DNA from 3 places in the Variovorax sp. GW821-FHT10C12 genome. Region 1 is predicted to be linked to each of the others. Evidence: predicted binding sites of a transcription regulator. Region 1 holds the regulator's gene; each other region holds the start of a gene.
What was found. The regulator sigma-54, encoded in region 1, starts transcription at its own class of promoters, with help from an activator protein. The targets are predictions, from matches to a motif close to TGGCANGNAANCTGCTTT.
Positions count from the first base shown of each region.

Region 2: AC07OH_RS27315 (ammonium transporter) is a predicted target of sigma-54. The motif match lies at 2,608-2,625, and genes of this name have one in related genera.
Region 3: AC07OH_RS22105 (ammonium transporter) is a predicted target of sigma-54. The motif match lies at 2,208-2,225, and genes of this name have one in related genera.

Region 1 is NZ_JBWKNE010000005.1:358,103-362,659, forward strand. It holds gene lptA (lipopolysaccharide transport periplasmic protein LptA) at 53-772, shown strand; gene lptB (LPS export ABC transporter ATP-binding protein) at 769-1,563, shown strand; gene rpoN (RNA polymerase factor sigma-54) at 1,581-3,173, shown strand; gene AC07OH_RS22995 (phospholipase D family protein) at 3,184-4,557, shown strand, end outside.
Region 2 is NZ_JBWKNE010000009.1:16,680-21,236, reverse strand. It holds gene AC07OH_RS27330 (PaaI family thioesterase) at 1-223, shown strand, start outside; gene AC07OH_RS27325 (acyltransferase family protein) at 141-1,406, opposite strand; gene AC07OH_RS27320 (LytTR family DNA-binding domain-containing protein) at 1,563-2,525, shown strand; gene AC07OH_RS27315 (ammonium transporter) at 2,696-3,898, shown strand; gene AC07OH_RS27310 (M14 family metallopeptidase) at 4,038-4,557, shown strand, end outside.
Region 3 is NZ_JBWKNE010000005.1:159,147-163,703, reverse strand. It holds gene AC07OH_RS22115 (tripartite tricarboxylate transporter permease) at 1-1,033, shown strand, start outside; gene AC07OH_RS22110 (sulfite exporter TauE/SafE family protein) at 1,083-1,841, opposite strand; gene AC07OH_RS22105 (ammonium transporter) at 2,262-3,500, shown strand; gene AC07OH_RS22100 (hypothetical protein) at 3,522-3,824, shown strand; gene AC07OH_RS22095 (thiamine pyrophosphate-binding protein) at 3,832-4,557, opposite strand, start outside.

The DNA.
Region 1 (4,557 bases):
GGGCAATTGCCATCCCACGCATACAATGTTTCAGAGCAAGTTTCGTGCCTTTATGACATTGCCCTCCATCCCCACATTCCCCACCCTTCGTCGCCTCGGCCGCCTGGCCTTCGGCGCGCTGTTGCTGGCCGGAGCCGCCTCCGGCGCCCTGGCTGAAACCGCCGACCGCACCAAGCCGATGAACATCGAGTCCGACTCGATGCGCTACGACGACCTGAAACAGACCAGCGTGTTCACCGGCAACGTGCTGGTCACGAAGGGCACGATCATCATCCGCGGTGCGCGGCTGGACGTGCGCCAGGACGCCGAGGGCTACCAGTACGGCGTGGTCACGGCGGCGCCCGGCAAGCTGGCCTATTACAAGCAGAAGCGCAACGCCGGCGACGAGTGGATCGAGGGCGAGTCGGAAGTCATCGAGTACGACAGCCGCGCCGACAACGTCAAGTTCATCCGCCGCGCCGTCATGCGCCGCCTGATCGGCGCCACGGCCAACGACGAGAGCAGCGGCGCGCTGATCGTCTACGACCAGAGCAACGACACCTACACCGTCAACGGTTCCCTCGTGCCGCCGAACGCCGGCGTCTCGGCGGGTGGCGGCGGCCGCGTGAAGGCCATCCTCACGCCGAAGGCCACGCCGGCCCCGGCGGCGCCCGGCTCCGCGCCGGCAGCCGGCGGCAAGAAGCCCGCGGCCCCGGCGCCCACCCCCGCGCCCGGCGCCGGGCTGCGCTCGAGCACCACACTGGGCGGCACCGAAGGGGAAGGGCGCAAGTGATCGAAACCGCAGGAATCCCGCCCGCCGACGGCGTCCCGGGCAGCCGCCTCGTGGCGCGCGGCCTCAAGAAGAGCTACGGCAGCCGCACGGTCGTCAAAGACGTGTCGCTTGATGTGCAGAAGGGCGAAGTCGTCGGACTGCTCGGCCCCAACGGCGCGGGCAAGACCACCTCGTTCTACATGATCGTCGGGCTGGTGCGCGCCGACGCTGGCGAGATCACCATCGACGGCGAGCCCATCGCCCACATGCCGATCCACCGCCGCGCGCGCATGGGCCTGAGCTACCTGCCGCAGGAAGCCTCGATCTTCCGCAAGCTCACGGTCGAGGAAAACGTGCGTGCCGTGCTCGAGCTGCAACGCGAGCCCGACGCCAACGGCCGCCTGGTGGCGCTGTCCAAGCAGCACATCGACGAGCGCCTGACCGACCTGCTGGCCGACCTGCGCGTCGACCACCTGCGCGATTCGCCTGCGCTCGCCCTGTCGGGCGGCGAGCGCCGCCGCGTTGAAATCGCGCGCGCGCTGGCCACCCAGCCGCGCTTCATCCTGCTGGACGAGCCCTTCGCCGGCATCGACCCGATCGCGGTGATCGAGATTCAGCGGATCATCAGTTTCCTGAAGGAACGTGGCATCGGCGTGCTCATCACCGACCACAACGTGCGTGAAACGCTGGGCATCTGCGATCACGCGTTCATCATCAGCGACGGGCACGTGCTGGCACAAGGCACACCCTCGGAGATCGTCGACAACGCCGAGGTACGCAGGGTGTACCTGGGCGAGCACTTCCGCATGTAAGGGAGGGTCGGGTCTCCATGAAGCAAGGGCTGTCCCTTCGCGTCTCGCAGCATCTGGCCTTGACGCCGCAGCTGCAGCAGTCCATTCGCCTGCTCCAACTCTCCACGCTCGAACTGAGCCAGGAGGTGGAGCAGATGCTGGACGAGAACCCGTTCCTCGAACGCACCGCGGAAGAAGCGGCGCGCGAGGAGTTCGGGCTCGATGCTGTCGACACGCCCGTGCCGCGCGACGATGGGGGTGAAACCGGCGAGGGCGACTTCGCCCCGGCGCCGACCAGCAGCGCGACGACCACCACCAGCGAAGCCACGTCCACGCCCGACTCCGACGGCCCCGCCGCCGAGATCACCGAGCGCGAGCCCGACTGGGAAGGCGACGGCACCGTCGAGATGGCGCCCGACGACAGCGAGTGGGGCAGCGATGCGCCTGCGCGCCAGAACAACCTGGGCGACGACGAGCGTGCCGACGCCACCGAACTCGCGCGCAGCCAGGAGTCGCTGCAGTCCTTCCTGCACCGCCAGGCGCTGAGCCTGCGGCTCAATGAAAACGACTGCGCCGCGCTGCGCTTCCTGATCGAATCGCTCAACGACGACGGCTACCTCGAAGACTCGCTGCCCGCGCTGGCCTCGGGCCTGGCGGGCGACGACAACGACCAGTTCGACGACCTCGTGCACCACTTCCAGGTGGCGCTGGGCCTGCTGCAGAGCCTGGAGCCGGTCGGCGTCGGTGCGCGCGACCTCGGCGAATGCCTGAGCATCCAGCTGAAGGCGCTCGCCAGCGAAGACGAGACCGAGGCCGAAGCGCTCATCCGCAAGACCGCCATCGCGATCTGCAAGCAGCCGATGGAGCTGCTCGCGCGGCGCGACTTCAAGCGCCTGGCCACGCTCACGCGCACCAACGAAGAGCTGGTGCGCTCGGCGCTGCAGATCATTGCGCGCCTGGAGCCCAAGCCGGGCCGCCGTTTTGTCGACGTCGAACGCAACATCATCATTCCCGACGTGATCGTCACCAAGACGGGCCGCGGCACCAACATCAAGTTCCGCGTCATGCTGAACCCCGAGGTCATGCCGCGCCTGCGCGTGCACGACATCTACGCCGGTGCGCTCAAGTCGCACAAGGGCGAGGGCAGCCAGGCTCTGTCGCAGCGGCTGCAGGAGGCGCGCTGGTTCATCAAGAACATCCAGCAGCGCTTCGACACCATCCTGCGCGTGAGCAACGCCATCGTCGAGCGGCAGAAGAGCTATTTCGTGCACGGCGAACTCGCGATGCGCCCGCTGGTGCTGCGCGAGATCGCCGACGAGCTGGGCCTGCACGAATCGACCATCTCGCGCGTGACCACCGCCAAGTACATGTCGACGCCCTTCGGCACGGTCGAGCTCAAGTACTTCTTCGGCTCGGCGCTGGGCACCGAGACCGGCGGCAACGCGTCGAGCACGGCGGTGCGCGCGCTGATCAAGCAGTTCGTGAGTTCCGAGAGCATCAAGAAGCCGCTGTCCGACAGCCAGATCTCCGAGATGCTGAAAGAGCAGGGCATCGAGTGCGCGCGCCGCACCGTCGCCAAGTACCGCGAGGCCCTGCGCATCGCGCCCGCCAACCTGCGCAAGGCACTCTAGAAAACCGACGATGACGAGCCGCCTGCTGTCGCGCTGTGGGCATTGGGTGGTCGTCATTGCGGCGGCGCTGCTGTTCGCCGGCTGCGCCACGCTGCCCGACGAGGCACCGCGCCCGCCCACCAAGACCATCGCCGTCTCGGCCGACACCGCGCTCGGCAAGATCGCGCTGGCCTCGCAGCCCGACCCCGACCTCAGCGGCTTTCGCCTGATGCCCGGCGGCGACTTCGCCTTCGACACGCGGCTGCAGCTGGCGCGCCGCGCGCAGCGCACGCTCGACGTGCAGTACTACCAGATCGAGAACGACGAGACCGGCCGCTACCTGCTGCGCACCCTGCGCGATGCGGCCCAGCGCGGCGTGCGCGTGCGTCTGTTGATGGACGACCTGTACACCTCGGGCGAAGACGAGCTGCTGCTCGGGCTGGCCGCCACGCCGAACGTCGAGCTGCGTCTGTTCAACCCGTTCCCGGCCGGGCGCGGCAGCCTGCTCAAGCGCTTCACCGCGTCGCTGTTCGACTTCAGCCGCGTCAACCGCCGCATGCACAACAAGCTCTTCATCGCCGACGGCGCGATGGCGGTGGCGGGCGGGCGCAACATCGGCAACCAGTACTTCCGCCGCACCACCGGCCCGAACTTCATCGACCTCGACACCTTCGTCACGGGTGCGCTGATCCCGCGCCTGGGCGTGCTGTTCGACCAGTACTGGAACAGCCCGCACGTGCGCCCGATCGGCGCGGTCGTGCACACCGACCTGCCGCGCGAAGAACTGCAGCGCCGCTTCGACGCCGCCACCGGCCCCGACACCACGCCGCCGCCGCCCAGGCCCGCGCCCAACGACCTGCTGGGCTACAGCCCGGTGGCCGACGACCTCGACGCCGGCAAGCTGGGCCTGATCTGGACCACAGCCGAGGCCTATGCCGATTCGCCCGACCGCGTGATCGGCAAGACCGCGTCGTATGGCGGCGTGCCGCTGCTCGACGTGGACAGCGTGCGCTACAACGTGGTCGAGCAGATGCGCCGCGCGCGCAGCGAGGTGACGCTGGTCTCGCCCTACCTGATCCCGGGCGCGTCGGGGCTGGAGGTGATGCGCGAGATCCGCGGGCGCAACGTGAAGATCAGCGTGGTCACCAACTCGCTCGCCGCCACCGACGAACCGCTGGTCCACACCGCCTACCGCCGCTACCGCGCCGACATGCTCGCGTTGGGCGCCGAGCTGCACGAGCTGAGTTCCGCGCGCACGCGGCGCAGCGTGCGCCTCGGCCTGTTCGGCACGTCGGTGGGCCGGCTGCACGCCAAGTCGGCGGTGATCGACCAGCGCATCCTGTTCGTCGGCTCGATGAATTTCGATCCGCGCTCCGAGATTCACAACACCGAGATCGGCCTGTTC
Region 2 (4,557 bases), on a different contig from region 1:
GCATTTCTCCATCAACTGCATCTCGCCCGCCATCGGCGAGGCCTTCGTGGCGCGCGGGCGCGTGGTGAAGGCGGGGCGCAAGCAGGTGTTCGTCGGGGCCGAGCTGTTCGCGCAGCCTGAAGGCCAGGGCGAAGACAAGCTCAAGCTCGTGGCGACGGCGAACGCCATCCTGGTGCCGGTGGACGAGGCGTCGACGACGCCGAAGCCGAAGCAGGCGGCGTAAGCACCACCGCAGGCTCGGCCTCGGGCTTGCGCTTCAGCCCGAAGAGCGGGCGCAGCCAGCCGATGCGGCGGATCAGCCCGTCGGTCAGCAGCCAGCAGCCGGCAATGGTCACGGCGACCAGTGCCACGGGCTCCCACACCGGGCCCAGCGCGAGCGGTGCCAGCAGCGCCACCCCGGCGACGATCAGCGTCTGGTGCAGCATGTACCAGGGGTAGACCGACTCGTTGGCCCAGCGCAGCCACGGCCAGGGGCGGTTCAGGTGGCGATGGCCATGGCCCAGGATCGTGGCGACCGCGAGCCACAGGTAGGCGGTGCGCAGCACGTCCATCAGCAGCCATTGGGGCGAAACAAGGGCCCCGACGCGCAGCGCGATGAGCGCGCCGATCGCCGCCACCGCCAGCAGCAGCGACACGCGACGCAGCCGTTCAAGCTCGCGCCAGACGCCCGTGTCCACGCCCATCCAGTAGCCGTAGAGGAAGACGGTGAAGTAGATGCTGTGCAGGTGGAAGTCCCACACCAGGTTGTGCGTGGCCGGAAAGTGCCGCGCCAGCAGCACCGTCCACGCCAGCAGCGGCAGCGCGGGCAGCACCAGCAGCTGCCAGCCACGCAGTCCGTTGAAGCGCCGCCGCACCCATTGGCCGGCCGCCGAGCGCCACAGCGGCAGCGTCAGCGCGACCAGCGCCGTGTAGACGAACAGGTAGGGCAGGTACCAGAGGTGGTTCCAGGTGATGCCGAACTCCGCCCCCGCGAACGCGCCCTTGGGCCAGGGCGCGCCCATCGACAGGTAGCGCAGCAGGAAGGTGCCGAAGCCCGGCGCCACCAGCCCGCGCGCCACGCCCTCGGCGTAGGCCTGGTAGGGCACGACCACCGCCATGCCGAAGGCCAGCGGCAGCATCAGCCGCAGCCCCCGGCTGCGCAACAGGCCCCAGGTGCCCTGGCCCCGGCTCAGGAGGCCAAGCGACACGCCCGAGATCAGGAAGACCAGGTCCATGCGCCACAGGTTCAGCACCCGCATCGGCCACGGCAGCCACTCGGCCGTGTGCGGGCTCTTCAGGTGCCAGGGCCAGTCGGCCACGTAGTACATGCCCACGTGGTAGAGGATGACGAGCAGGAAGGCGAGGGCGCGCAGGGCGTCGATGTCATGGCGGCGTGGGTCGGTCAGGTGGGTGGTTGCGGTGGTCATTGCAGGCGCCTCGAAGCGAAGAAGCCGCGATGCTCGGGCCCGCGGCCCCGGCGGGGGTCGGTGAGGGGACGGATCGCTCCCGCTTTGTGACGAGCGGTGCCCCGCAGGGACGAAATGGGCCGACCCCAGGGGGCCGTTTTCGCGAGAATTCCCCGCATGCGAGACCCGCGCAAGAACCTGTACGAACGCTACGAGCCGATCCGGCGGTACGTGGAGGTGGGTTTCTGGATCGTGGTCATGGCGGTGCAGGCCGTGTTCAACACCTCGGTGGCGCTGGTCGATGCAGGGCGGCGCGCCGTGCCGCACGCCACCTGGGAGATTCTGGTGTGGGAGGGTTCCAGCCACCTCGTGCTGCTGGCGCTGGTGCCGGGCATCGTGGCGGTCGAGCGCTGGCTGTCGCCGCTGCCGCGCAGGCATCTGCTGCGCTACCTGGCGGGGCATGCGGTGGCCAGCGTGGTGTTCAGCGTGGTGCACGTGGTGGCCATGTTCGCGCTGCGCGCGCTGGCCTACGCGGCGGTCGGCGAGCGCTACGACTTCGCGGACTGGCGCGGCCAGTGGGGCTACGAATACCTGAAGGACGTGCGCGCGTACGTGTCGATGGTCTTCGGCATCTGGGCCTACCGGCTGTTCATGCTGCGGCTGCAGGGGGAGGCGCGGGTGCTCGACGCGCCGGAGGACGCAGGGGCGGCCCAGGCTGCGATGCCACCGGTGGCCGCCGAGGCGCCCGCCGACGCTGCCGTGCCTCCCGCGCCCGCTGTCGAAGCGCCGCCGGCGCCACCACCCGTGGTGGCCCGCCCCGAACGTTTTCTCGTGCGCAAGCTGCGCCGCGAATTCCTCATCGCCGCCACCGACATCGACTGGCTGCAGGCCGAGGGCAACTACGTCGGCCTGCACGTCAACGGCCACGACTACCTGCTGCGCGCCACGCTCACCGACTTCCTGACCCAGCTCGACCCCGCCACCTTCGTGCGCGTGCACCGCAGCCACGCGGTGAACCTGGGCCGCATCAAGGAGATCGAGCCGCTGGACGGCGGCGACGCCCGGCTGCACATGCGCGACGGCACGACCGTGCCCTGCAGCCGGCGGTATCGCGACGCGCTGCGCGGCGGCGCGGGCTGAGGGTTTCGGCGCGTTCCGATCCGGTGCGCGTCCCGCGAAATCGGCCCATTCCTGGGTCGTTTCGCACCATTCAAGAGCCTGCAGGCACCATTTTTGCTTTCTTGCGCCGGCGCCCCGAGCCGTTCGGGTGCGACGCACCAAATCAAACCAAAAACCTGCAAGAAGCTCTCATGGACGCACTCAAACAGGGCGCTGACGCGCTGTTCATCCTTCTCGGCGCCATCATGGTCCTGGCCATGCATGCCGGCTTTGCCTTTCTCGAACTGGGCACCGTGCGCAAGAAGAACCAGGTCAATGCGCTGGTCAAGATCCTGGTCGACTTCTCGGTGTCGACCATCGTGTACTTCCTGGTGGGCTACGGCGTGGCCTACGGCACGCATTTCTTCGTCAGTGCCACCGAACTGTCGGCAAGGAGCGGCTACGAGCTGGTGAAGTTCTTCTTCCTGCTGACCTTCGCGGCGGCCATTCCGGCCATCATCTCGGGCGGCATCGCCGAGCGCGCCAAGTTCTGGCCGCAGCTGATCGCCACCGCGGTGATCGTCGGTTTTGTCTACCCGCTGTACGAGGGCATCGCCTGGAACAAGGCCTTCGGCATCCAGGGCTGGATCGCCTCGGTCACCGGCCACGAGTTCCATGACTTCGCCGGCTCGGTCGTCGTGCACGCCGTGGGCGGCTGGCTCGCACTGCCGGCCGTGCTGCTGCTGGGCGCGCGCCGCAACCGCTACCGCGGCGATGGCTCGCTCAGCGCGCACCCGCCGTCGAACATCCCGTTCCTGGCGCTGGGCGCGTGGGTGCTGTGCGTGGGCTGGTTCGGCTTCAACGTGATGAGCGCGCAGAGCATCGACAAGATATCGGGCCTGGTCGCCGTCAACTCGCTGATGGCGATGGTCGGCGGTACGCTGGTGGCGCTGGCCATGGGCAAGAACGACCCCGGCTTCGTCTACAACGGCCCGCTCGCCGGCCTCGTGGCCGTGTGCGCTGGCTCCGACCTCATGCACCCGCTGGGCGCGCTCGTGGCGGGCGGCGTGGCCGGCGCCATCTTCGTCTTCATGTTCACCCGCACCCAGAACAAATGGAAGATCGACGACGTGCTCGGCGTGTGGCCGCTGCACGGCCTGTGCGGCACCTGGGGCGGCATCGCGGCCGGCATCTTCGGCACCCAGGCGCTGGGCGGCATCGGCGGCGTGAACCTGTGGGCGCAGCTCATCGGCACCTTGCTTGGCGTGGTCTGGGCGCTGATCGGCGGTGCCGTGGTGTACGGCGTGCTCAAGGCGACGATGGGGCTGCGGCTGTCGCAGGAGGAGGAATACGACGGGGCGGACCTGTCGATCCACCACATTTCGGCGACGCCGGAGCGGGAGGTGAATTGGTAGTCGTCAGTCTTCGCTGAAGCGCATGGCGATCAAATACGCTTCATTTTTGAAGCGTATGGGCACGGCATGGCCGCCCGAAGCACAAATGCGCGGCCTGTAGCAAACTCGTCTGGCCGCTCATTCCATTCCAGCATCCCCCATGACCCAATCGCCCCCCGCCCTCGAAGTCCTCCCCCGCGACCTGTCCGCCTACCGCGAGGGCAACGTCGGCATCGACTACGTGCACCGCTTCGAATCCGGCAAGCCCGGCCCGCACGTGCTGATCAACGCGCTGACGCACGGCAACGAGATCTGCGGCATGACCGCCGCCACGCACCTGCTCGACACCGGCGTGCGCCCGAAGATCGGCACGCTCACCGTCAGCTTTGCCAACGTGGCGGCCTACGAGTCCTTCAACGAGGCGCTGCCGTTCGACAGCCGCCAGCTGGTGCACAACCTCAACCGCGTGTGGTCGCCCGAATGGCTCGACGGCAGCGAGGACAGCCCCGAGCTGCGCCGCGCCCGCGAACTGCGCCCGGTGGTGAGCGCGGCCGACCACATCCTCGACATCCATTCCACGAGCCAGCCCGTGATCCCGTTCTGGGTGTACCCGGCCTTCGACCGCAACGCCGAGGCCGCCATGGCCATCGGCCGCCCGTCGGTGCACCTGGTGATGCCCG
Region 3 (4,557 bases), 200 kb from region 1:
GCTGGCCTCGGGCTCGCTGCTCAAGGCGGTGGCGATGATCGTGCTGGGCCTGCTGCTGGGCATCGTGGGCACCGACGTGAACTCGGGCGTCGCGCGCTTCAGCTTCGACATCCCCGAGCTCACCGACGGCATCGGCTTCGTGGTGATCGCCATGGGCGTGTTCGGCTACGGCGAAATCATCGGCAACCTCTCGCAGCCCGATGACGAGCGCGAGGTGTTCACGCACAAGGTGAAGGGCCTGTGGCCCACCAAGGACGACTTCAAGCGCATGACGCCCGCCGTGCTGCGCGGCACGGCGCTGGGTTCGGCCCTGGGCATCCTGCCCGGCGGCGGTGCGCTGCTGGCGGCCTTTGCGGCCTACGCGCTGGAGAAGAAGATCAAGATGCGCCCGGGCGAAGTGCCCTTCGGCAAGGGCAACATCCGCGGCGTGGCCTCGCCCGAGTCGGCCAACAACGCCGGCGCGCAGACCTCCTTCATCCCGCTGCTGACGCTGGGCATCCCGCCCAACGCCGTGATGGCGCTGATGGTGGGCGCGATGACGATCCACAACATCCAGCCCGGTCCGCAGGTGATGACCAGCAACCCCGAGCTGTTCTGGGGCCTGATCGCCTCGATGTGGATCGGCAACGCGATGCTGATCATCCTGAACCTGCCGCTGATCGGCATGTGGATCAAGCTGCTGACGGTGCCCTACAAGTTCCTGTTCCCCGCCATCGTGCTGTTCTGCGCGATCGGCGTGTACTCGACCAACAACAACACCTTCGACGTGTGGATGGTGGCGATCTTCGGCTTCATCGGCTACCTGTTCCTGAAGCTGCGCACCGAGCCGGCCCCGCTGCTGCTGGGCTTCATCCTCGGGCCGATGATGGAAGAAAACCTGCGGCGCGCGCTGCTGCTGTCGCGCGGCGCGTGGAGCGTGTTCGTGACGCGGCCGCTGTCGGCGGGCCTGCTGATCGCCGCGGCGCTGCTGCTGGCCATCGTGCTGCTGCCGGCGATCAAGGCGAAACGCGAAGAAGCATTCGTCGAAGATTGATCCTCGGTGCCCCCGAAAAAAGCCCCTGGCCTCGCGCCAGGGGCTTTTTTTATTTCAGGAACGCGTCGTAAGCCGTCTTCAGGATCAGCGCACTCACCACCACGATGAACACGATCCGCACGAAGCCCGCGCCGTGCTTCAGCGCCACGCGCGTACCGACCAGGCTGCCGGCCACATTGGCCACGGCCATCACCAGCCCGTAGTGCCACCAGACGTGGCCCTTGGCGGCCAGCAGGATCAGCGCGGCGGCGTTGGTCAGCGTGTTGATGACCTTGGCCGAGGCCGAGGCGTTGAGGAAGTCGTAGCCCATCCAGCGCACGAACAAAAACACCAGGAAGCTGCCCGTGCCCGGCCCGAAGAAGCCGTCGTAGAAACCGATGGTCAGGCCGATGGTGCTGGCCGCCAGCGTCTCGGCACGGCCGCTGAAGCGCGGCGCGTGCAGCCGGCCCATGTCCTTGCGCGCCAGCGTGTAGATCAGCACGCCCAGCAGGATGACCGGCAGTGCCCGGCGCAGGAAGTCGCCCGGAAAGACCGTGACGGTCCAGGCGCCGAGCATCGAGCCGCCGAAGCCCAGCAGCGCGGCCGGCCACATGGCGCTCCAGCGCATCTGCACCCGCTGGCTGAACTGGGCCGCCGAGGCCGCGGTGCCCCAGATGGACGCGCTCTTGTTGGTGCCCAGCAGCGTGGCGGGCGGCGCGCCCGGAAACACCGCAAAGAGGGCCGGCACCAGGATCAACCCGCCGCCGCCCACGATCGCATCGATAAAACCCGCGAGCAGTGAGGCGCCCGTGACCACCAGCATTTCCATGCGGGCGATTGTCTCACCGGAATCGCTATCGAAACGATAGCTGTGGTGGCCGGTACCGGCTGGCCAGGAGGCTTGTTTGGCTTGGAAGAAAGCGCCCGCGTTTGCGCTGCGAACGGGCAAAAAAAAAGCGCCGACCAGCGGCGCTTTTCAAATATCAGACAGGCATCTCGTACGGAGCCTTTGAAGAATGTTCTTGTTGATCGATCAGAAGCTTGTCTCCTCGGACCCTCGGCAGTACGAGCAGGGCCCGTCGCGAGTGCGCAGATTGTGCAAGCGCGCACCCGCCCGGTGCATTAGGAATTACCCGCTTCGTGTTACTTCGACCCCCCGGTTGGGAAACCAAAGTGTTTCAGGCAGTTAACAAGATGGCATGACTCGTGCACACAGGCCTCTTGTCCACCACTCCAAGAAGAAACGGTCATGGCCCTGCTGGCACCCCAAGCCTCCCTGAACGCGGCCGACACCGCCTGGATGATGACCTCGACTGCGCTGGTGCTGCTGATGACGCTGCCCGGCATCGCGCTCTTCTATGCCGGCATGGTGCGGCGCAAGAACGTGCTGGCCACCATGGCCGGGGTGGTGGCGATCGCCGCGGTGGTCTCGCTGACCTGGTTCGCGCTCGGCTACTCGCTGGCCTTCACGCCCGGCTGGCCCTGGCTGGGCAAGCTCTCGCGCATCGGCTTCTCGGGCTTCGAGTACCTGAAGGAGGCCGGCCAGGTGGCCGTGAGCCACGTGGCGCCGAACGTGCCGGAATCGGTCTACGCCATGTTCCAGCTGAGCTTCGCGATCATCACCACCGCGCTGGTGCTCGGCGCCTTTGTCGAGCGCATGCGCTTCTCGGCGCTGCTGTGGTTCGCGCTGCTGTGGAGCGTGCTCGTGTACGCACCCGTGGCGCACTGGGTGTGGGAGCCGGGCGGCTGGCTCGCGCAGATGGGTGCGCTCGACTTCGCGGGCGGCTCGGTGGTGCACATCAACGCGGGCATCGCGGGGCTGGTGTGCGCCTATGCGCTCGGGCCGCGCCGGGGCTACGGGCGTGAGGCCTTCGAGCCCTACAGCCTGGCGCTCACCATGACGGGCGCGGGCCTGCTGTGGGTGGGCTGGTTCGGCTTCAATGCCGGCTCGGCGGTGGCGGCCGACGGACGCGCCGGCCTGGCCATGCTGGTCACGCACATCGCCGCGGCGGCCGGCGCCATGAGCTGGATGGTCGGCGAATGGATCGTGCGCCGCAGCCCCTCGCTCTTGGGCCTGTGCTCCGGCCTCGTGGCCGGGCTGGTGGCGATCACGCCGGCGGCCGGCTTCGTCACGCCGCTGTCGGCGCTGGCCATCGGCGCCATCGCCGGGCTGGCCTGCTACTGGGGCGCCACGGGCCTGAAGCACCTGCTCGGTGCGGACGACTCGCTCGACGTGTTCGGCGTGCACGGCATCGGCGGCATCGTGGGCGCGCTGCTCACGGGCGTGTTCGCCGACCCGCGCATCTCGGGCGCGACGGGCAGTGTGCTGACGCAGGCCATCGCGGTCGCCAGCGTGGCGATCTACAGCGCGGCGGGCACGGCCATCGTCTTGTTCCTCGTGCATGTGCTGGTCGGATTGCGCGTCGACCCCGAGAGCGAACTCGTGGGCCTCGATCTTGCTCAACACAGAGAACACCTGGGAGCCTGACCCAACGACGGAGACCCCGCCATGCCCTCCATGTCCGAAAGCGAACGCATCGCCCTCGCTGCCCGCCTTCACGTGGCGCTGCGGCGCAAGCACGGACGCGTGACCGACACCGAATGGATGGCCACCAACGCCGAGTACGCCGCCGAGATCGTGCGCATGACGCGCCAGCACGCCGCCGAGACGAAGGACGACGAACTCGACCAGCTCGCCACGCGGCTGGAGCAGGCCATGGAACCGCTGGCCCGCGCCGCGCGCTTGGCGGCGCGCCAGCCCGACGGCCTGCCACCCACGCCGCCGCCGCGCTATGTCGGCGGGCTGCGCTGACGACGCTTCAGTTCGCCGCCAGCGCCGCCTTGCGGATCGACGCCAGCGCCGCCTTGCGGATCGACGCCAGCGTGCTCGCGGGCGTGATCGCCTCCGGGTCCAGCAGGCAATGCAGGATCGCCGGCTTGCCGCTGGCACGCGCACGCGCCAGTGCGGGGCCGAATTCTTCCGTCGTGGTCACGCGCTCGCCGTGGCCGCCGAACACCTCGGCATAGCCGCGGAAGTCGGGGTTCTTCAACTGCGTGGCGCTGATGCGGCCGGGGTAGTGCTTTTCCTGGTGCATGCGGATCGTGCCGTACATGCCGTTGTCCAGCAGCACCACGAGGATCGGCAGGCCGTACTGCACGGCAGTGGCGAACTCCTGGCCGTGCATCATGAAATCGCCGTCGCCCGCGAACACGACCACCTCGCGTTCGGGCCACAGCCGCTTGGCGCCGACGCCGGCCGGCAGGCCGTAGCCCATCGAGCCGCTGGTCGGCGCGAGCTGGCTCGCGAACGCGCGGAACGGCCAGAAGCGGTGCACCCAGGTCGCGAAGTTGCCCGCGCCGTTGCAGAAGATGGTGTCGGCCGGCAGCACCTCGCGCAGATGCTGCATGACCTCGCCCATCTGCAGCGGGCCGGGGATGCGGACCGCGGCCGGATCGCTCCAGCGCAGGAAGTCTTCGCGCGCGGTCTTCGTCTCGGCCTGCCACACGGGCGGTGACGCCGGACGCAGCGCGGACACCGCTTCGGC